Regions from separate parts of the Cellulomonas sp. NS3 genome, predicted to be linked through region 1. Evidence: riboswitches for the same ligand, from Rfam matches in the RefSeq annotation. Region 1 holds a riboswitch; each other region holds the start of a gene.
The links. A riboswitch is a leader RNA that binds a small molecule or an ion and turns the genes downstream of it on or off. The one in region 1 is predicted to bind cyclic di-AMP.

Region 1 (6,538 bases):
CGGTGAGCATGGGCAGCGCGAGGCTGTCGCAGATGCGCTGGGCGACCCCGCACGCGGCGTCGGCGGACGCGAGGTGCTCGAGCACGACCACGAACTCGTCCCCCGCGAGCCGCGCGAGCAGGTCGTCGGGCCGCAGCGCCGCCCGGATCCGCTCGGCGCACGTGAGCAGGAGCTGGTCGCCGAGGGCGTGCCCGTACGTGTCGTTGACCCGCTTGAGGCCGTCGACGTCGATGAACAGGACCCCGACGGTCGACAGGTCGCGGCGCACGAGCGTGAGCGCCTCGTCGAGCTGCTCGAAGAACACGCGGCGCGTCGGCAGCCCTGTCAGCGGGTCGTGCGCGGCCTGGTGCGCGAGCTCGCCCTGCGCCTGCGCGGCGGCCTCACGGTCGATCGCGACGACGAGGTACGACGCCGCGAGGTTCGCGAGCGTCCGCACGGCGGCCAGCTCGCCGCGCCCGAGGCCCACCGGCTCCGCGCGGTAGAGCGTCAGGACGCCGAGCGCCTCGCCGCGGGCGCGGAGCGGGACCGCGGTGACGCTCGGCAGCCCGAGCTCGGTCGCGCGCTGCTGGAAGTGCGGCCAGGTCCCCTCTGTGCGCAGGTCCTGCGCCGCCACGACGCGCCCGGAGGCGTGCGCGTCCGGTGCCGGGCCCGCCTGGAGCGCCTCCTGGACGCGGTCGAGCTGCTCGACGCGGCGCTGCGTCGCGTACGCGACGACCAGGAGCTCGCCCGTGCGGCTCGGCGTCGAGACGCCCGCGCCGGCGAGGCCGAGCAGGTCGGTGACGCCCTCCGCGAGCTCCTGGAGGATGTCCTGGACCGAGAAGTCCCCGGTGACGGTCGCCGAGAGCTCGTCGACCAGCGACAGCATCGCGCCCGCGTCGACACCGGCGACCACGTCGCCGTCCGGGGTGTGGGTCATGTGCGCTCCGTGCCCTGCTCGACCAACGGTGCCCGCGCGGGGGTGGCGGACACCTGTGCCGGGTCACGCGGAAGGCAGCACCCCGGTCGGACGCTCGCACGCCATCCCTGCCCCCGCTGGCGACGCTAGCGCGCGCACCCCGGGCACGCCCGTCCCGGGCTTCACCCGGGTGAGCATTCACCCGACGGACCTGGGCATACCGGGAGCATCCGCCGGAGCGGGGTGAGCCGACCGGGCGACGGCGGGGCGAGGGCCGGGGGCACGACGACGGCCGGCACGCTCCCGTGCCGGCCGTCCGCGACCCGTGCGCCCGCGAGCGCACCACCACGTCGTCAGGCGCTGCGCTCCGTGAGCACGACCGGGCCGTCGGGCGTGATCGCGACGGTGTGCTCGGCGTGCGCGGCGAGCGAGCCGTCGGCGGAGCGGATCGTCCAGCCGTCGGGGTCCATGACGTAGCCGTCGCCGCCGGCCATGAACCACGGCTCGATCGCGATGACGAGGCCGGCCTTGAGCCGCTGGCCCGACCCGGCGCGCCCGAGGTTCGGCACGTGCGGCTCCTCGTGCATCGTGCGTCCGACGCCGTGCCCGCCGAAGTCCGCGTTGATCCCGTACCCCGCGCTGCGCCCGACCTCGCCGATCGCCGCCGAGATGTCGCCCATGCGGGCCCCGGGCTGCGCGGCGGCGATCCCCGCGGCGAGCGCGCGCTCCGTGGTCTCGATGAGCCGGGTCGCCTCGGGGCTCGGCGTGCCGACCTGGAACGTCAGCGCGGAGTCGGCGACCCAGCCCTCGACCTGCGCGGCGAAGTCGATGCTCAGCACGTCGCCGTCGCGCAGGACGTAGTCGGACGGCAGCCCGTGCAGAGCGGCGTCGTTGACCGACGTGCACAGCACGCCCGGGTACGGGATCGCGCCGAACGACGGGTGGTACCCGAGGTACACCGAGTGCGCGCCGGCCTCGCGGATCAGGCCGTGCGCGTGCGCGTCGAGGTCGCGCAGGCTCACGCCCACGGCCGCGACCGACCGCAGCGACGTCAGGACGTGCGCGATGAACGCGCCCGCGGGTCGCATCTGGTCGATCTCGGCAGGACTCTTCAGCTGGGCCATCGCACTAGCCTCTCACCGCCGCACGGCGGTCCGGACGACACCCCGCACCGGTCAGCGCAGGATCCCGCGCCCCCGCACCTCGGTGAGCCACTCGGGGTACTCGACGAGCAGCAGGTCGAACAGCGCCTGGTCCTTGACGAGCGTGAGGTCGCCGACGGGCTGGTAGTCCGCGTTGTCGACGACCCGGCCCGAGAGGTCGTCGAGCTTCTGCAGGAACGGGATGTCCTCGTCGCCGATGCTGAGGAACTTCCAGAACACCGGGCTGCCCGAGGCGTCGCGCAGTTCGTTCGTCGCGGCCGTGCGGCTCGTCGGGGCGCCGTCGGTCAGGAACAGCACGTACACGGGGACGTCCGCCGTCGCGCCCGGACCGGTCAGCCCGTAGTGCTCCCGCACCGCCCGGATCGCGCCCGCATAGTCGGTCAGCCCGAGGTGTCGCCCGGCGCGCAGCCGGTCGACGCCGCCGCGGTAGTCGTCGAGCGTGAGCTCGCCGGCGTGCCACGCCTCGGTGCCGAAGAAGAACACGTCGATCGAGCCGTCGTCGTCGAGCTGCGTCCCGAGCGCGAGCACCCGCTCCGCGAGCGCCTGCATCTGCCCGCTCGCGTACGCCGCGCGCATCGAGCCCGAGTGGTCCAGGCACAGCGCGACCTTCGCGGCGTGCCCCTCGAGGTCGTGCTTGCTGAGGTTGAACTGCGCCTTCTTGGCGAGGTTGACCAGCTCGGGTGCGCGGGTCTGGAGCTTGTCGAACGAGATCGCCATGAGGGGCCTTCCGGGGGGTGCGGTGCGGGGGTGCCGCACCACCCTGCCCCACGGTGGTGGCGTGCGTGGCGGGTTCGGGCGGCGGTCGCCCGGACGGCGGTGGCCGTTCACCGCCTCGAAGCCCCCTGGCGCGCTCGAAAAAATCTGCGCCTGGACCCTGCCCCGCCGCCTCGGTCTGGCTGTGCGACCACCCGACCCCTCACATGACCGCCTGCTCAGCCCGGACGGAACATGGAATCGGCGGTTGCGATGGCTCCCACGGAGCTCTCGAGCAGTCAGACAGTGACTGACGCGCGAGGTTGACGGAGAACGAACCGAGCAGCCTGCCGACCTCGGCGCACTCGGCGTGGTGGCCACGTTCGTGCTGGTCCTCTACACCCAGACCCTCGCCACGCTGGCCGAGGTCGCGACCGACACCTCGACCGGCGACCTCGACGCGCTGCGCTCGGTCTCGCCGTTGGTGCACGTCGTGCTTGCACTGCTGGTACTGCTGGTGCTGCTGGGCGCCATGGTCTTGTCGGTGTTCAAGCCCAAGGGGCTGACCGCGCGCGGGTGGTGGCTAGGTCTCGCGGGCCGCGGGGTCGACGGCCTCGGCGCTGTGCTGCAGCTTGGTCCCGGGTTCGACGCCGGCTTCCTCGAGCCGCCAGATGAGCTCGCCGATGGTGCGCTGCACCTCGCGCCACTGGGCTTCGGGGTGCGTGGCACCACCGTCGAGGGCGCGGTGGGCGTCGAAGGACGTCAGGTACGCCTTGAGTCCGGCGCGCAGCAGCATGAGCTCACGCCCGGTGAGGGTGACCTGGTGCGGTGCGTCGATGTCCACCCGGCCGCCTGCGGGGTCAGCTGACGCGGATGAAGGTGGGGTTGGTCTGCCAGATCTCCCGGATCTGGATGGTCTTGCCCGGGCGGGGGGCGTCGACCTGCATGTTGTCGCCGGCGTAGATCGAGATGTGCCCCGGGGACCAGATGAGGTCGCCCGGCTGGGCGTCGGCGCGGGAGACGACGGTGCCGGCGCCGCGCTGGGCGGAGGACGTGCGCGGGAGGGTGATGCCGACCTGGGCGTACACGTAGGACGTGAACCCCGAGCAGTCGAACCCTTCCGGGGTGCTTCCCCCGGACAGGTAGGGCACGCCGACGTAGCGGGCCGCGATCTCGACGATCGCGTTGCCGTTTGCCGACGCGGGGACCGCAGCACCGACCGGCTCCGCCTCGGCCGCGGGCGCCTCCTGCGCGGCGGGCTCGGCTGCCGCGGCGCGGGCCGCGCTGCGTGACGCATCTGCCGGCGCGGGCTCGGGCTCGGCCTCGACGACGGGCGGCGGGGCGACCGCGGTCAGCGTGGGGGCCTCGAAGCCCCAGACGGCGTCGGGGGCGGCGGTCACGACCGGGGAGGTGTGCACCAGCGCGTGCGCGGAGGCGGTCAGCGCGGCGGTGTTGATGCCGGCGACGCTGGCGGCGTGCGTGCCGGACCCGTGCGCCGAGGCGGGCACGGCCACCATCGACAGGAGCAGCCCGGACCCGGCTGCTGCGACGGCCGAGCGGCGGCCCGCGGTGGCCAGGCCCGCACTGGTCGCGGTGGCGAGGTCGTCGAGAGAGGTCGTGGGGCGACCCGGTGAACGGCGACGGCCGCGGGTGGCGCTCGAAGGCATGGTGAACCTCTCCAGACGCCTACGAGGTGAGCTGTCGGGTTCGGGCTGGAGAACACCCGGCCGGTCAGGTTGGACCGGCTTCACCCCAAGGACACCGCACGGATGCCCAACAAGTGGGTCCCCCGCTCCTGCCAGCAGGACTCGAACTGACCGCGGGTGGTGGCAGGACTCGGCGATCCACCTCAGGCCGCCCCAGGAGGGTGGGGCGGGTCGATCCTAGGTGCCCCCTCGCGCGAATGTCACGGCGAGATCACGCTGGGAGTGCCACACGCCGCAGCACGTGCCGATCACCGCGACATGACCGCCCGAGCGGGAATGCCCACGCACCGGGGCACGTTCTGCGCTGGCATACCCCCCATGGGTATCCGTAGCGCGTAGGTCGTCGAGGAGGGCCGGACCATGAGCACGTCGCATCCCGAGCACCACACCACCCCGCCAGGTGCCGAGCACCACGGCCACCACGGCACGCCGGCGACGGTGACCACGGGCCCGGAGCCGGCGGCTCACGGCGAGCACCCGGTGCACGCCCAACACCACCCCGACCACGGCGCGCACGGCCACACCGACACCGCCCACGCCCACCACGATCACGACCACCAGGGGGCGGCGCCCGCGGGTGGGCACCAGCACGGGCACAGCGGCCATGGCGGGCACGGGGACCACGTCGGGCAGTTCCGGCGGCTGTTCTGGTGGGCGCTCGTGCTGGCGGTCCCGACAGTGCTGGCCAGCGGGATGTTCGCGGCGCTCCTGGGGTACCAGCTGCCCGACGCACCCGCGATCGAGTGGATCTCCCCGGTTCTCGGCACGATCATCTATCTCGTCGGCGGGCGACCTTTCCTGGTCGGGGCGGTCAGCGAGCTGCGGGCACGCAAGCCCGCGATGATGCTGCTCATCGGCATGGCCATCACGGTCGCGTTCGTCGCGTCCTGGGGCTCGAGCGTCGGGGTGCTGTCCCACGAGCTCGACTTCTGGTGGGAGCTGGCGCTGCTCGTGGTCATCATGCTGCTCGGGCACTGGGTCGAGATGCGGTCCCTGGCCCAGACGTCCTCCGCGCTGGACTCCTTGGCCGCGCTGCTGCCCGACGAGGCCGAGCGCGTCGACGGGGACACCATCACCGTCGTAGCCCCCGCCGACCTGCGTCTCGGGGACGTCGTGATCGTCCGCCCCGGCGGGCGGGTGCCCGCCGACGGCGTCGTGGTCGACGGGTCCGCCGACGTCGACGAGTCAATGATCACCGGGGAGTCCCGCCCGGTCCGGCGCGCGGCGGGCGACCACGTCGTGGCCGGGACCGTCGCCACGGACTCCGCGATCCGGGTCCGCATCGACGCCGTCGGGGACGACACCGCCCTGGCCGGCATCCGCCGCCTCGTCGAGCAGGCCCAGTCCTCCTCCACCCGCGCCCAGCGCCTGGCCGACACCGCCGCCGGCTGGCTGTTCTGGTTCGCGCTCGGCTCCGCCGCCCTGACGCTGGCCGCGTGGCTGACCTGGGGCACCCCGGAGACGGCCTGGATCCGCGTCATCACCGTCCTCGTGATCGCGTGCCCCCACGCCCTGGGCCTGGCCATCCCGCTGGTGGTCTCCATCGCCACCGAACGCGCCGCCCGCGGCGGGGTGCTCGTGAAGGACCGCATGGCCCTGGAGCAGATGCGCACCGTCGACACCGTCCTGTTCGACAAGACTGGCACCCTGACCAAGGGCGAGCCCGCCCTGACCCACATCGCCGTGACGGGCACCCGCACCGAGGACGAGCTCCTCGCCCTGGCCGCGGGCGCCGAGGCCGACAGCGAGCACCCGCTCGCCCGCGCCATCACCGCCGCCGCCACCGCCCGCTCCGTGCGGGCCGCGCGGGCGAGTGAGTTCCGGGCCAGCACCGCGGTCGGGGTCCGCGCCACCGTCGACGGGCACGACGTCGCCGTCGGCGGGCCCCGGATGCTCACCGAGCACCACGCGGACCCGCTGGCCCAGACCCAAGCGTGGGCCGAGCAGGGCGCGATCGTCCTGCACGTGCTCGTCGACGGGCAGGTCGCCGGCGCGCTGGCCCTGGCCGACGAGATCCGCCCCGAGTCCCGCCAGGCGGTCGACGCCCTGCACGCCCTGAGTGTGCACGTGGTGATGATCAC
Region 2 (6,538 bases), 1.2 Mb from region 1:
GCGCACCGGCGGCTGGCGGTGCGACGTGCCGAGCAGAGTGCGGCCGACGGACGCCAGGGCCTCGACCTGCGCGGCGCGGACCTTGCTGGGCCCGGAGCCGAACCGCCCGTCGACGGGCAGCAGGTCGGCGGGGAGGGTGATCGCAGGGATCGCGGGCGCGGTGTCGTGGGCCTCGGGCACGGTGCAGACGATACGGCGTCGGGAGCCGTCGGCGCCGGACCGCCTACCCTGGTGGCCAGCGACGACGACGAGTGCGACGAGCGAGAGGCTGCGGCGTGAGCGACCTGATCGACACCACCGAGATGTACCTGAAGACCGTGTACGAGCTCACCGAGGAGGGCATCACGCCGCTGCGGGCGCGCATCGCCGAGCGGCTCGGGCACAGCGGCCCGACGGTCTCCCAGACCGTGGCGCGGATGGCGCGCGACGGCCTGGTGGTGGTGAGCGGGGACCGGCACCTCGAGCTCACCGAGCTCGGGCTCGCCAAGGCCACCCGCGTGATGCGCAAGCACCGGCTCGCGGAGCGGCTCCTCACGGACGTCATCGGGCTCGACTGGGAGTTCGTGCACGAGGAGGCGTGCCGGTGGGAGCACGTGATGAGCGAGCGCGTCGAGCGCCGGCTCGCGGCGCTGCTCGACCACCCGCACTTCGACCCCTACGGCAACCCGATCCCGGGGCTCGCGGAGATCGGCGAGACGAGCACGTCCGAGCAGTTCCTCGACGGCGTCACGTCGCTCCTCACGGTCGCGAACGCCGCGTCGGGCCGGCTCGACGACGTCGTCGTCGCGCGCCTGGGTGAGCCGATCCAGCCGGACGTCGAGCTGCTGTCGCGGCTCGCGCAGGCCGGGATCCGCCCGGGCGTGACGGTCACGGTCGAGCGCGGGCCCGGCGTCGTGACCGTCGCGCCCCCCGGCGCGGTGACGGTCCTCGACCTGCCCGACGACGTCGCGCGGCACATCTTCGTCGGCAACCGCTGAGCGCCCGTCCCGGCGCTCCCGAGCCGCCGGGGACCGCGGGGACCGGGCCCCGCTGACCTGCGCCGAGGCGCGCGCGACCCCCTCGGACCCCGTGCCGGCGGGGTCGCGTCGTGCGGCCGCGAGTCCTGCGCGGGGGAGGGGCGTGCGGGACGTGCGAGCCCGTCACGTGAAGGGGACGAAACGGACGTGTCGGATACGTGACATTTTCGCGGGGACTCCTGTACGTTCGTCCTGCTTCACCCGGACCCTCCTTCGGGGAAGCCCTCGTGCGGATCGCCCAGCCCTGCCGCCGCACGCGGTCCGCTCAACTCGCCGGCAGGGGCGGGGGACCCATGACGGGCACCGGCAACGGTGTCCTTGGGGTGAAGCCCGACGGATGCTCGCATCCCGACGGCCGGGTGCTCTCCCACCCGAACCCGACAGCTGACCTCGCAGGCGACAGGAGAGGTACTCAGTGACCGAGAGCATGACGCGCGCGCGGCACCGTTCTGCACGACGCCCTGCTACACCGCTGACCGACTTCGCCTCCGCGGCGTCCGACTCGATGGGTGCGGTGGGCCGCGGGGCCGCGATCGTCGCCGCGTCGGGCGGTCTCGTCGCCACGATGATCAGCCCTGCGGGTGCCGCCCCCGGCGCCGGTTCCGCGGGTGCGCTGCCGGCGGTCGACACCTCCGCGCTCACCGCGTCGGCGCGCGCCGTGCTCCAGACCTCGCCGGTCGTCTCGTCCCCGGTGGACGCCGCGTGGTCCTTCGAGGCCCCTGCCGTGACCGTGGCCCCGAAGCCCGTCGCCCAGACCCGCGTCGCACGGACCGCCGCGAGCCGCAGCGCCGAGCGCACCGCCGCCGCGACGGTCAACAACCCGATCCCGCAGTCCGTGTCGGGCAACGCGGTCCTCGAGATCGCCGCCCGCTACGTCGGCACCCCGTACCTCGCGGGTGGCACGACCCCCGGGGGCTTCGACTGCTCCGGCTTCGTCGGGTACGTGTACGCCCAGCTCGGCATCTCGCTCCCGCGCACGTCGTCCGCCATGAAGGGGGCCGGCACGGTCGTCTCGCGGGCCGACGCGCTCCCCGGCGACCTGATCTGGAGCCCCGGGCACATCAGCATCTACGCCGGTGGCAACGACCAGATCGACTCGCCGTCGCCCGGCAAGACCGTGCAGTTCCGCACGATCTACCAGAGCTCGCCGGTCTTCATCCGCATCGGCTGAGCCACCGCCGCACCGCTCCTCCAGGGCCCCTGCACGCCGTCGCGCGCAGGGGGCCCTGGACGTACGTCCGGAAGTCGCCGGGCGTTCACGCCGCGCACGTGCGAAAGTCGAGGGACGCGGCGCTGCTCGCCGCGTACTCTGGTCGCGCTTGCACTCCCCCAGGGACCCACCAGCCAGGTGGGTCCACCGATCTGGACAGGAGCCCGCCGTGCTGATGCCCGTGACGCACCGGACGCTGCTTCTCAACGCCAGTCTCGAACCCCTCTGCGTCGTGAGCGTGCACCGCGCCGTCACGCTCGTCATGTCCGGGAAGGCGTCGATCCTCGAGACCGACGGGCGTGAGCTCCACTCCGAACGCACCTCGCTGCCGCTGCCGCTCGTGCTGTGCCTCACGCGCTACGTGCACGTCCCCATGCGCAAGGCGGTCGCCCCGACGCGGCGCACGGTCCTGCAGCGCGACGGCCACCGCTGCGCGTACTGCGGCGGGGGAGCGGACACGGTCGACCACGTGCAGCCCCGCTCGCGCGGCGGCCGGCACGAGTGGACCAACGTCGTCGCGGCGTGCAGCCGGTGCAACCACCGCAAGGCCGACCGGCTGCTGCACGAGATCGGCTGGGAGCTGCCGTTCGTCCCGCGCGCGCCGCGCGGCCTGGCGGCGCTGATGGCCGGCTCCCACGTCGACGAGCCCACGTGGAGCGCGTACCTCGTCGCCTGAGCGTCGGCTCCTCGCCGACCGGCGTCCTGCACGCCAAGCGCCCCCCAAGAACGCCTCCCGAAAGTTTCCGGTCGAGGCATGATCGGGGGCAGACTGGGTGCCGTGACGACCAGGAGGTGCGGGCCATGACGCGCGACGACGTCGTACTCGTGGGGGTGGACGGCTCGGCGGCAAGCCTGCACGCGCTCGACTGGGCCGCCGCCCAGGCACAGGCGCACGGACGCCGGCTGCACATCGTGTGCTCGTACTCGTTGCCGTCGTTCACGGCCGCCTCGCTCGACGGCGGCTACGCGGCGCTCGACGACTCCGCGATCCAGGAAGGTGCCCGGGCGGTGCTCGCGGAGGCGAAGGCGCGGGTCGCCCCGTCGGGGGTCCCGGCGACCGCGACGGTCGCGACGGGTGACGCCGCGGGGGTGCTCGTCGAGATGTCGCACGACGTGACGCTCGCGGTCGTCGGCACGCGCGGGCGCGGCGGCTTCGCGGACCGCCTGCTCGGCACGGTGTCCTCGGCGCTCCCCGCGCACGCGTCCTGCCCGACGGTCGTGGTGCCCCTGCGCGGGGCGGACTCGTCCCGGGTCGTCCCCGACGACGCGCCGCTCGAGCCGGTCGCGCCGGTGCGGCGGATCGTCGTCGGCATCGACGGGTCGCCGCAGGCGGACCTCGCGCTGCGCTGCGCCCTCCGCGAGGCCGAGGTGTGGGGCGCCGAGCTGACCGCGGTCGCCGGCGTGCCCGTCGGCGCCGGCAGCGGGATCCTCGCGTGGCTGCCCGCGGCCGTCGACCACGAGCAGGTGCTCGCGGACGCCGCGGAGGGCCTCGACGTCGTCGTCGACCGCGCGCTCGCCGACCACCCCGGGCTCACGGTGCGCCGCCACGTGCTCGACGGCACGGGCGCCGAGCTGCTGACGGAGTTCTCGACCGCCACGGACCTCATCGTCGTCGGCTCGCGCGGGCGCGGCGGGTTCGCCGGACTGCTGCTCGGGTCGACGAGCCAGGCGGTGCTGCACCACGCGGTGTGCCCGGTCATGGTCGTGACGAGCCGGTGCAAGCAGTTCGCGGAACGGACCGGTGAGGTGCCGCCGGAGCGTCGGGTCTAGCCGGCAGGGCGCGGGACGGGCGGTGCGCCAGGTGGGCGCTGGTCGTCCGTACCGGGTCGTCGGCGCCCGGCCCTGTCAGGCAGGCGGTCGGGTCACGCCGGCGGGGCCGCAGGGACGTCGGGCCGGCGCAGCAGCGCGGACAGGACGATGGTCGAGCGCGTCCGGGCGACGAACGGCTCGGCGGCGAGGCGCTCGACGACCTGCTCGAGGTGGCGCATGTCGTGCGCGCGGACCTGCAGGACGACGTCGACGTCGCCCGTGACGGTGCTCGCGGCGACGACCTCCGGGTAGTTCTCGACCGCCGCGCGCATCGTCGCCGGGCTCGTCGAGCCGTGGCAGTAGAGCTCGACGAAGGCCTCCGTGGCCCAGCCGAGGGCCGCCGGGTCGAGCAGCACCGTGTACCCGCGGACGACGCCGCGCGTGCGCAGCCGGTCGACGCGACGCTTGACCGCGGGCGCCGAGAGCGACACCGCGGCACCGATCTCCGCGTAGCTCGCCCGGGCGTCGACCGCGAGCTCGCGCAGGATCGCGGTGTCGAGGCCGTCGAGCGGGGCGGGCGGGGTGGTGTCGGCGGGGCGGTCCCAGGGAGCGGCGGGTGGCACGCGCTCATCATCCCGCACCGGGCGCGCGCCCGGCCGCGGCGGGTGCGCTCGGGCACGCGCCGGCGACGTCGAGGAAGGGGCGTTCACGACCAAATGGTTCGGATCGCGTGATCTCACGAATCAATACGCCGAGGAACGATTTTTCCGGGCAGCGCGGAACAAACCCGACATATAGCCGTAACAATGCGCATCCGGTCTTGCGTCCAGGTGGCAATTCCGCAAAAGTCGTGCTCGACGAGAGGCAGGGGCACCCATGGCGACTGTGCGCGAGGACCGACGGCTCGGCACCATCCCGACCCAGCGCGAGGTCGGCGCGGCGGGGGTCGCGCCCGACGCGACGGCAGCGGTGACCGCGGCGCCCGACGAGGCGACGCCGGACGGCGCAACGGCGGCACGCGATGCGGCTCCGGCGACGGCGGCACGCGACGTGGCTCCGGCGACCGGTGACCAGGCCGCGTCCGGCGCGCGGGCCTCGGTCACGACCGCGCCCGCGGTGACCCCGCTCGTCCCCTCGCCGGCTCCCGCTCCCGCGGTCGAGAGCATCGCCCCGGCCGAGGCCCCCGCGGTCGGCACGCCCGACACCGCGACCGCGACCGACGACGCGCGCGCCACCGACCCAGCCCCGCAGCTCGCGCCGGCAGCACCCGCCGCCCCTGCGCGGCGTCGCCGGGTCCGGACCGCGCTCGTCGTGGGCGCCGTGTCGCTCGTGCTCGGCGCGCTCGTCGCCGGCATCGTCGTCAAGGTGCAGCTCGACGCCCGGGCCGCCGAGCTCGCCCGCGCGCAGGACCGCGTGGCGACCGAGACCGCCGCACGCGCGGCGGACGTCCGGTTCCTGGACCAGCGCGCGGGCGCCGTCGAGCTCGCGTCGTCCACCGCGTTCCGTGCGGCAGCCCTCGCCGACGCCGCCGCGGTGACCCAGGCCGCGCAGGGCGTCCTGGCGGCGACGCCGCAGGCCGGCGACGCGCCCCGGGCCGCGCTCCAGGCCGCCGTCGACGCGCTCGGCGCGGCGACCGCGACCACCGGCAGCGGCACGAACGTCGAGACGCTGCGCACGGCGGCTGCCGCCGTCGCCGCCCCGCAGCAGGCCGCGGTCGAGGCGCAGGCCGCCTGGCAGGCCGCCGAGGACGCCCGCATCGCTGCCGAGCGTGCCGCCGCGGAGGCCGCAGCGGCCGCCGAGGCCCAGGCCGCCGAGCGGCGTGCCACCGCGCGCCCCACGTCCCGTGCACCTCGGCAGGCTGCCGCCCCGCGCGCCGCCTCCGGGGGCAGCGCGCCGGCCGCCGCCGCGGCGCCGGCCGAGACCGCCGGGGGCTGGGCCGCCGGCGTCGAGTCGTACGGGGTGGGCGGGCTCGGCGAGGCGATCAACGCGCACCGTGCGGCCAACGGTCTGGGTCCGCTGAGCGTGTCCGGGTCGAGCTCGCTCGCGAACCACGCGGCGGACATGGCGGCCCAGTGGCGCATCTGGCACAGCGGCCGCGACCACATCGTCGGCTACGTGCAGCCCGCGAGCGCGAGCGCCATGATCTCCGCCTACGCGAACTCGTCCGGCCACAACGCGTGGCTGCTGTCCAGCACCTCGCACGTGTCGATCGGTGCCGTGACGCTCAACGGGCGCCTGTTCACGGCGATGTCCTTCAGCTGACCGGCACCGCACCACCCGGCACCGCACCACCCGGCGCGCGCGGCCCCGGCGCCGGACGGACCGACGCGGACGCACGAGGGCCCCGGACGCAGCACGTGCGTCCGGGGCCCTCGTCGTGCGGCGGGCGCGTCGCCGACCCGGCGGGTGCGTCGCCGACCGGCGGGACCGGCTCAGCGCAGGACGAGCGCGAGCCGGTCGAGCGCGAGGTCCAGGTCGTCGCGTGAGATGACGAGCGGCGGCGCGAGCCGGATCGTCGAGCCGTGCGTGTCCTTGACGAGCACGCCCTGCGCGAGCAGCCGGA
Region 3 (6,538 bases), 1.3 Mb from region 1:
GCCGCACTCGACACGGACGATGCCGGGGATCGCCGCCTGCAGCTCGGCCGAGAGCGTGTCGAGACCGGCGATCACCGCGGCGTTCGTGCCCGACGCGCCCGCGAGGCGTGCGGCACGGGCCTCGATGACCCGTGCCTGGGCCTCGATCGTCTCCGCCTGGGCGGGGTGCGTGTCCTGCACCGCCGCCGCGGCCGTCCGCAGCGCCGCGGCGGCCTCCGTGAGGTCGCCGCCCGTGCCCACCAGGGTCGACACGCCCGCGGCGCCCGCCCGGGCCGTGGCGAGGCCGGCGACCGCGTCGCCCACCCCGAGGCGCACCTCGTTGACGCCGTCGACGAGCGTGTTCGGGGTGCCGACGGCGCCGACCGCCGTGCGGATGCTCGCCACGCCGTCGTGCAGCGGCTTCATGCTCTCGGGCAGCAGCCCGATCGACCCGGACAACTGCGCGAGCCCGTCGTCGACCTTGACGAGCCCCGCGTCGAGCTGCGTGAGCCCGCCGAGCAGCTGCGGGACCGCGGCGCCCGCCGACGTCAGCCCCGCGTCGAGCCGGACCCCGCCGTCGGCGAGCTGCTCCGCTCCCGTGTCGAGCCGGCGTGCACCCGCCGCGAGCTCGGCCGCGCCGTCGTGCGCGGTGTCGAGGCCCGCCGCGAGCGTGTCGGCACCCGGCGCTGCCTCGGCCACCAGCCCCGCGGACAGCTCCGCGGCCCCGTCGCGCAGCTGCACGAGCCCGGCGAGCAGCTCGGCCGCACCGTCGTGCAGGCGCAGCAGGTTCGCGTCGATCTCGAGCGCGCCCGCCGTCAGGTCGACGCCGCTCTGCGCGCCGCTCGCGTAGCTCGCCGAGCCGCCCTTGAACGACGCGCTCGTCAGGGGCGAGACCGGGAGCGCCGTGATCGTCGCGGGCGGGACGACACCGCGCGAGATGCGCGCGGTGTAGCCGAGCTCGAGGCTCGACGACCCGATCGGGGGGAACAGCGTCATCTGGTAGGTCAGGCGCGTGCCGCCCCGGCCGTCGCCGGAGATGTTCGCCTGCTCGGAGGCGACCGCGGTGAACGTCGGCGGCAGCGTCGTGACGAGCTGCCCGACCAGCGGCACGACCGTCTCGGCGGTCTCGGACCCGGTGCCGCCCGCGCCGTCGGCGAACTCGACCTCGTCGTCGCGCGCCGTCAGGTTCGTCACGGTGTAGCGGACCTCGAGGAGCCCGGAGCGCCCGAGCACCTCGCGCGGCGTGACGGTCTCGCCGTCGAGGCGGTACTCGACGTCGACGCCCAGCGGGAGGTCGCCCGCGAAGTCGCTCACGGTCCGCAACCGCTGCGCGCCGTCGACGTCCACGGACGTGCGCAGCGCGCCGTCCCGCACGCTCAGGCCGCCGAACCCGTCGAGGTTGCGCAGGCCCCGCTCGGACACCGGGTTGTCGACGCTCGTGGTGCCGGTCCCGGTGAACGTGAGCTGCTCGTAGACGCGCGCCTCGCGGACCATGCCGGAGGCGTCGAGGCGCGCCTGCACGGTCTCGGTGTTCGTGACCTCGACGTCGCCGTCGGTCGCGGCGGGGACGCGCGCAGCGGCGAGCGAGGGCGCGGCGACGAGCAGCGCGAGCGGCACGGCGACGGCGGCCGTCGCGGCGCGCCGGGTCGTGGTGCGGGACGCGAGGGCAGGGCGGGGGAGGGAGGGACGCACGTCAGGACTCCTGGGTGTGCTGGAGGGGGCGCGGGGCGGACCACTGCGGGGCGGCGTGCCCGTGCGCGACGTCGTCGTCGGCCCGGGTCGGCGCGTCCGGGTGCGGCTCCGGCGGTGCGGACGCGGCGCGCTCCCGGCCGCCGCTGAGGGCGTCGAGCAGCGCGGTCGCGACGAAGCCCGCCCCGGCGGCGAGCAGCACGGTCGTGGCGGCGGCGGGCGAGGTGGCCACGACGCCGGACGGGTCGGCGCTGTACGCCGCCTCGTACGCACCGGCCAGCGCGGCGGCGCCGAGCAGCGTCGCCCACAGCGGCAGCGCCCCGCGCGTCCCGGCGGCGAGCAGCGTGCACGCGAGGACCACGAGCAGCACCGCCACGGCCCGGCCGCTCGGCGCGTCGGGCAGCACGGCGGCACGCAGCGCGTACCCGACCCAGGCCGCCGCGAGACCCGCGGCGAACGCGCCGGCGCGCTGTGCGGGCGGCCGGTCGGGCACGAGCCCGAGGGCGCCGCCGAGCGCGGTGCCGAGCAGGGCGACGGCCTGCGTCTCGGGGCCGAGCACCCCGCTGAGCAGGACGAGGACGGCGGCGAGAGCCGCGAGGACGGACCCGGCGAGCAACGGACGTGTCATGACCACCTCGGTGTGGTGCGTGCGCCCGGAGGCGCACGAGGGCGTGCGGGACCGTGCGACCGGCTGCTCGTGGAGCGGGGGCGGCCACGCGTGGGTGTGGTGCGCGGTGTGGTGCGCGGTGTGCTGTGCGTCGGGTCGCGGTGGTGGTCCGCGAGCGGGTGGGGGAACGCAGCCGTCCGGCGGGGCAGCCGGCGTCGTTGCCGGTCCGCCCCACCGGAGCGGAGCGACCACTGTCTAGCAGCGTCACGGATACGGCGAACAGTCGGTACCAGGTACTTGGGGGCGGAACGGGTCACATCGTTATGGCGCCGTGATCTCCGTCACTCCCCGGCCGTCCGGGTTAGCGTGCGGGCATGAGTGCTCTCTCGGTCCTGTTCCTCGGCGGCAGCGGCATCATCAGCTCCGCCTCCACGCGCCTCGCCGTCGAGCGCGGCCTCGACCTCACGGTGCTCAACCGCGGCGAGAGCACCACGCGCCCGCTGCCCGACGGCGTCCGGACCCTCCGCGTGGACGTCCGGGACCCGGCGTCGGTCCGCGAGGCGCTCGGCGACCGGGAGTTCGACGCCGTCGTCGACTGGGTGGCCTTCACCCCCGAGCACGTGCGCACGGACGTCGAGCTGTTCACCGGACGCACCGGGCAGTACGTGTTCATCAGCTCCGCCTCCGCCTACCAGACGCCGCCCGCCCGGCTGCCGGTGACCGAGTCGACCCCGCTGCGCAACCCGCACTGGCAGTACTCGCGCGACAAGATCGCGTGCGAGGACCTGCTCGTGCGCGCGTACCGGGAGGACGGCTTCCCCGCGACGGTCGTGCGGCCCTCGCACACGTACGACCGCACGCTCGTCCCGCTCGACGGGGGCTGGACGGCCCTCGAGCGCATGCGCCAGGGCAAGGAGGTCGTGGTGCACGGGGACGGGACGTCCCTGTGGACGCTCACGCACCACACCGACTTCGCCCAGGGTTTCGTGCCGCTGCTCGGCCACCCGCGCACGCTCGGGGAGGCGTTCCACCTGACGTCGGACGACGTGCTGACGTGGGACCAGATCACGCACGCCCTCGCCGCGGCGGCCGGCGTCGAGGCGCGCATCGTGCACGTGCCCTCGGACGTCATCGCGTCCCACGACCCCGAGTGGGGCGCCGGGCTCCTCGGCGACAAGGCGCACTCGATGGTCTTCGACAACACCAAGGTGCGCAGCGTGGTGCCCGGCTACCGCGCGACCGTGCCGTTCGAGCAGGGCGCCCGCGAGATCGTCGACTGGTTCGACGCCGACCCGGCCCGCAAGGTCGTCGACGCGGGCCTCGACGCGCTCATGGACCGGCTCGTGGAGACGTACCGCGTGCGCTGAGGCCGCACGCGGTACGACGACGAGAGCGCCCGGCCCCCGGAGGGGCGGGCGCTCTCGTGACGTGCGGGGCTGAGGTCAGCCGACCCGGATGAAGACCGGGCTGGACTGCCAGATCGAGCGCAGCTGGATCGTCTTGCCCGGGCGGGGCGCGTCGAGCTGCATGCCGTCGCCGGCGTAGATCGAGATGTGACCGGGCGACCAAATGAGGTCACCGGGCTGGGCGTCCGCACGCGAGACGACGGTGCCGGCGTGGCGCTGCTCGGCCGACGTGCGGGGGAGCGTGATGCCGACCTGCGCGAACACGTAGGACGTGTAGCCGGAGCAGTCGAAGCCGTCGGGGGTCGTGCCGCCCGAGACGTACGGGACGCCGATGTAGCGGGCCGCGATCTCGACGATCGCGTTGCCGACGGCCGAGGCGGGGACCTGCGTCACGGCGGCCTGCTCCGCGGGGGCCTCCTCGACGACGGCGGCACGCGCGGTGCTGCGCGAGGTGCTCGCGGCGCGCGTCTCGACGACGGGCTCCGGCTCGGGCTCCGGCGGGGGCGGCGGCGTCACGGCGGTGAGCGTCGGGGCGTCGAAGCCCCACACCGCGTCCGGCGCGGCCGCGACGACCGGGGAGGTCTCGAGGAGCGCGCGGGCCGAGGCGGTGAGGACGGTGCTGTCGACCGCGGCGAGCGAGGCTCCACCGGCGCTGCTGCCCTCGGCGGAGGCGGGGACCGCGACCATGCCGATCATGAGGCCGGAGCCGGCCGCGACGACCGCCGAGCGGCGACCCGCCGTGGCGATGCCGGCGCTGGTGGCCGTGGCGAGGTCGGTGAGGGGGGTCGTCGGCCGGCCGGGCGACCGGCGACGTCCGTGAGACGTGCTCGAGGGCATGCAGAACCTCTCCAGACGCCTACGAGGTGAGCTGTCGGGTTCGGGCTGGAGAACGCCCGGCCGGTCAGGTTCGACCGGCTTCACCCCAAGGACACCGCACGGATGCCCACAAGTGGGTCCCCCGCTCCTGCCAGCGAGACTCGAACTGACCGCGGGTGGTGGCAGGACTCGGCGATCCACCTCAGGCCGCCCCAGGAGGGTGGGGCGCGACGATGTTAGGCATGGCGTCCGCGATATGTCACGGCAAGGTCACGGGTGAACACGTGTCCAGGTCGCACGATCACCCGATGGGATGACGTGCGTCACCCCTGGAACGGGAGGAGCACGCGTAAATCCGGCGCAGGCACCCGATCGGCGGGCCGCCGGGTGTGACGAGCGCCTCACTCGGCCAGCGCGGGCGTACGCTCGCGGCTCGGGGCCGTCGCGGCCCCTCCGAGGGGGCACGTGATGGGTCCGCTGAGCCTGGGCATCGTCTCGACGTCGCGCAAGGAGGACGAGCGGAGGCTCGCGGTCCACCCCGCGCACCTCGAGCGCATCGACCCCGGCCTCCGTGCGCGGATCACGCTCGAGGAGGGCTACGGCGAGCGGCTCGGGGTGCCCGACGCGGAGCTCGCGCAGCTGGTCGGCGGCCTCGCGCCCCGTGCGCAGGTGGTCGCCGGGTCCGACGTCGTGCTCCTGCCCAAGCCGCAGGTCGAGGACCTCGAGGCGATGCGCGCCGGCCAGGTGCTGTGGGGCTGGCCGCACTGCGTGCAGGACGTCGCGCTCACCCAGGTCGCGATCGACCACGGGCTGACGCTCCTCGCGTTCGAGGCGATGAACCACTGGGCCGACGACGGCGGGTTCGGCCTGCACGTCTTCCACAAGAACAACGAGATCGCCGGCTACTGCTCCGTGGTGCACGCGCTCCAGCTGGTCGGCCTGACGGGCGACTACGGGCGCCGGCTGTCCGCGGTGGTCCTGGGCTTCGGGGCGACGGCGCGCGGCGCGGTGACCGCCCTCCTGGCGCACGGCGTGCACGACGTCGAGGTCGTGACGCACCGGGGCGTCGCCGCGGTCGGGGCGCCGATCCACCAGACGCGGATCGTGCACCTCGAGCCGGACGGCCAGGTGGACACGGGGGAGGGGCGCGTGGCGGTGGCGGACTTCCTCGCCGGGCACGACGTCGTCGTCAACTGCACGTTGCAGGACCCCCAGCGTCCGGTGGTGTACCTGCGCACCGAGGACCTCGCGGCGTTCCGGCGCGGGAGCCTCGTGGTCGACGTCTCGTGCGACGCGGGGATGGGCTTCGAGTGGGCCAGGCCCACGTCGTTCCGCGACCCGGTGTTCGAGGTCGGCGACCACATCACCTACTACGGCGTCGACCACAGCCCGTCCTACCTGTGGAGCTCGGCGTCCTGGGAGATCAGCGAGGCGGTGCTGCCGTTCCTCGCAGGGGTCATGGGCGGTCCGGACGCGTGGGCGCGCGACGAGACCCTGCGGCGCGCGATCGAGGTGCGCGACGGCCACGTCCTGAACCCGGCGATCCTCGCGTTCCAGGGCCGCGCCGCCGAGCACCCGCACGAGCGCTCGGTGACGGGACAGGGTCCCGTCACGGCCTGAGCACGGTGCGCTGGCGCGCGCCGACCCGGCGTCGGGGAGCGCTCGTGCGGGGCGTGCGCGGGGCTCAGAGCCTGGCGTGCAGGCAGTGCGTGCTCACGTTCTCCGTCGCCTCGTCGAGCAGCGCGCGCAGCGCGGCGTAGCGCGCCCGACGGGCGTCGTCCCCGGGCTCGCGTGGACCGTGGCGCTCGACCGCGTGGTGCGCCTCGGACGTCGCACGGGCGAGCTCGAACCACGTCGCCCCGGCGTACGCCGCACGGACCTCGCGCGTGACGTCGTCGGCCCTGAGGTCGTCCTCGGCTCCGGCCATCTCCCACCCCTCCTCGTGAGCTCCCAGCGTCTCCCCGACCTCCGACACGGCCGCGGCGCCACGCCGGGTGGCGGCTGTGGGGCGGGGGGCTCCTGGAGAGGAGGAGTCGACGGC

Region 2: linked by a shared signal. The riboswitch ahead of NXY84_RS16655 (C40 family peptidase) and the one ahead of NXY84_RS00710 (C40 family peptidase) in region 1 are both predicted to bind cyclic di-AMP.
Region 3: linked by a shared signal. The riboswitch ahead of NXY84_RS06580 (C40 family peptidase) and the one ahead of NXY84_RS00710 (C40 family peptidase) in region 1 are both predicted to bind cyclic di-AMP.

The regions. Positions count from the first base shown of each region.
Region 1 is NZ_CP103289.1:148,017-154,554, reverse strand. Features, by position in the region: gene NXY84_RS00730 (putative bifunctional diguanylate cyclase/phosphodiesterase) at 1-916, opposite strand, end outside; gene map (type I methionyl aminopeptidase) at 1,249-2,019, opposite strand; gene NXY84_RS00720 (VWA domain-containing protein) at 2,071-2,775, opposite strand; gene NXY84_RS00715 (hypothetical protein) at 3,125-3,619, shown strand; gene NXY84_RS00710 (C40 family peptidase) at 3,612-4,418, opposite strand; cyclic di-AMP (ydaO/yuaA leader) riboswitch at 4,421-4,603, opposite strand; gene NXY84_RS00705 (heavy metal translocating P-type ATPase) at 4,818-6,538, shown strand, end outside.
Region 2 is NZ_CP103289.1:3,675,965-3,682,502, reverse strand. Features, by position in the region: gene serC (phosphoserine transaminase) at 1-180, opposite strand, end outside; gene NXY84_RS16660 (metal-dependent transcriptional regulator) at 276-977, shown strand; cyclic di-AMP (ydaO/yuaA leader) riboswitch at 1,269-1,429, shown strand; gene NXY84_RS16655 (C40 family peptidase) at 1,432-2,187, shown strand; gene NXY84_RS16650 (HNH endonuclease) at 2,402-2,902, shown strand; gene NXY84_RS16645 (universal stress protein) at 3,028-3,996, shown strand; gene NXY84_RS16640 (Lrp/AsnC family transcriptional regulator) at 4,089-4,598, opposite strand; gene NXY84_RS16635 (hypothetical protein) at 4,852-6,237, shown strand; gene rocD (ornithine--oxo-acid transaminase) at 6,408-6,538, opposite strand, start outside.
Region 3 is NZ_CP103289.1:1,419,828-1,426,365, forward strand. Features, by position in the region: gene NXY84_RS21725 (hypothetical protein) at 1-1,671, opposite strand, end outside; gene NXY84_RS06570 (hypothetical protein) at 1,673-2,296, opposite strand; gene NXY84_RS06575 (NAD-dependent epimerase/dehydratase family protein) at 2,650-3,642, shown strand; gene NXY84_RS06580 (C40 family peptidase) at 3,718-4,518, opposite strand; cyclic di-AMP (ydaO/yuaA leader) riboswitch at 4,521-4,702, opposite strand; gene NXY84_RS06585 (N(5)-(carboxyethyl)ornithine synthase) at 4,966-6,117, shown strand; gene NXY84_RS06590 (hypothetical protein) at 6,182-6,424, opposite strand.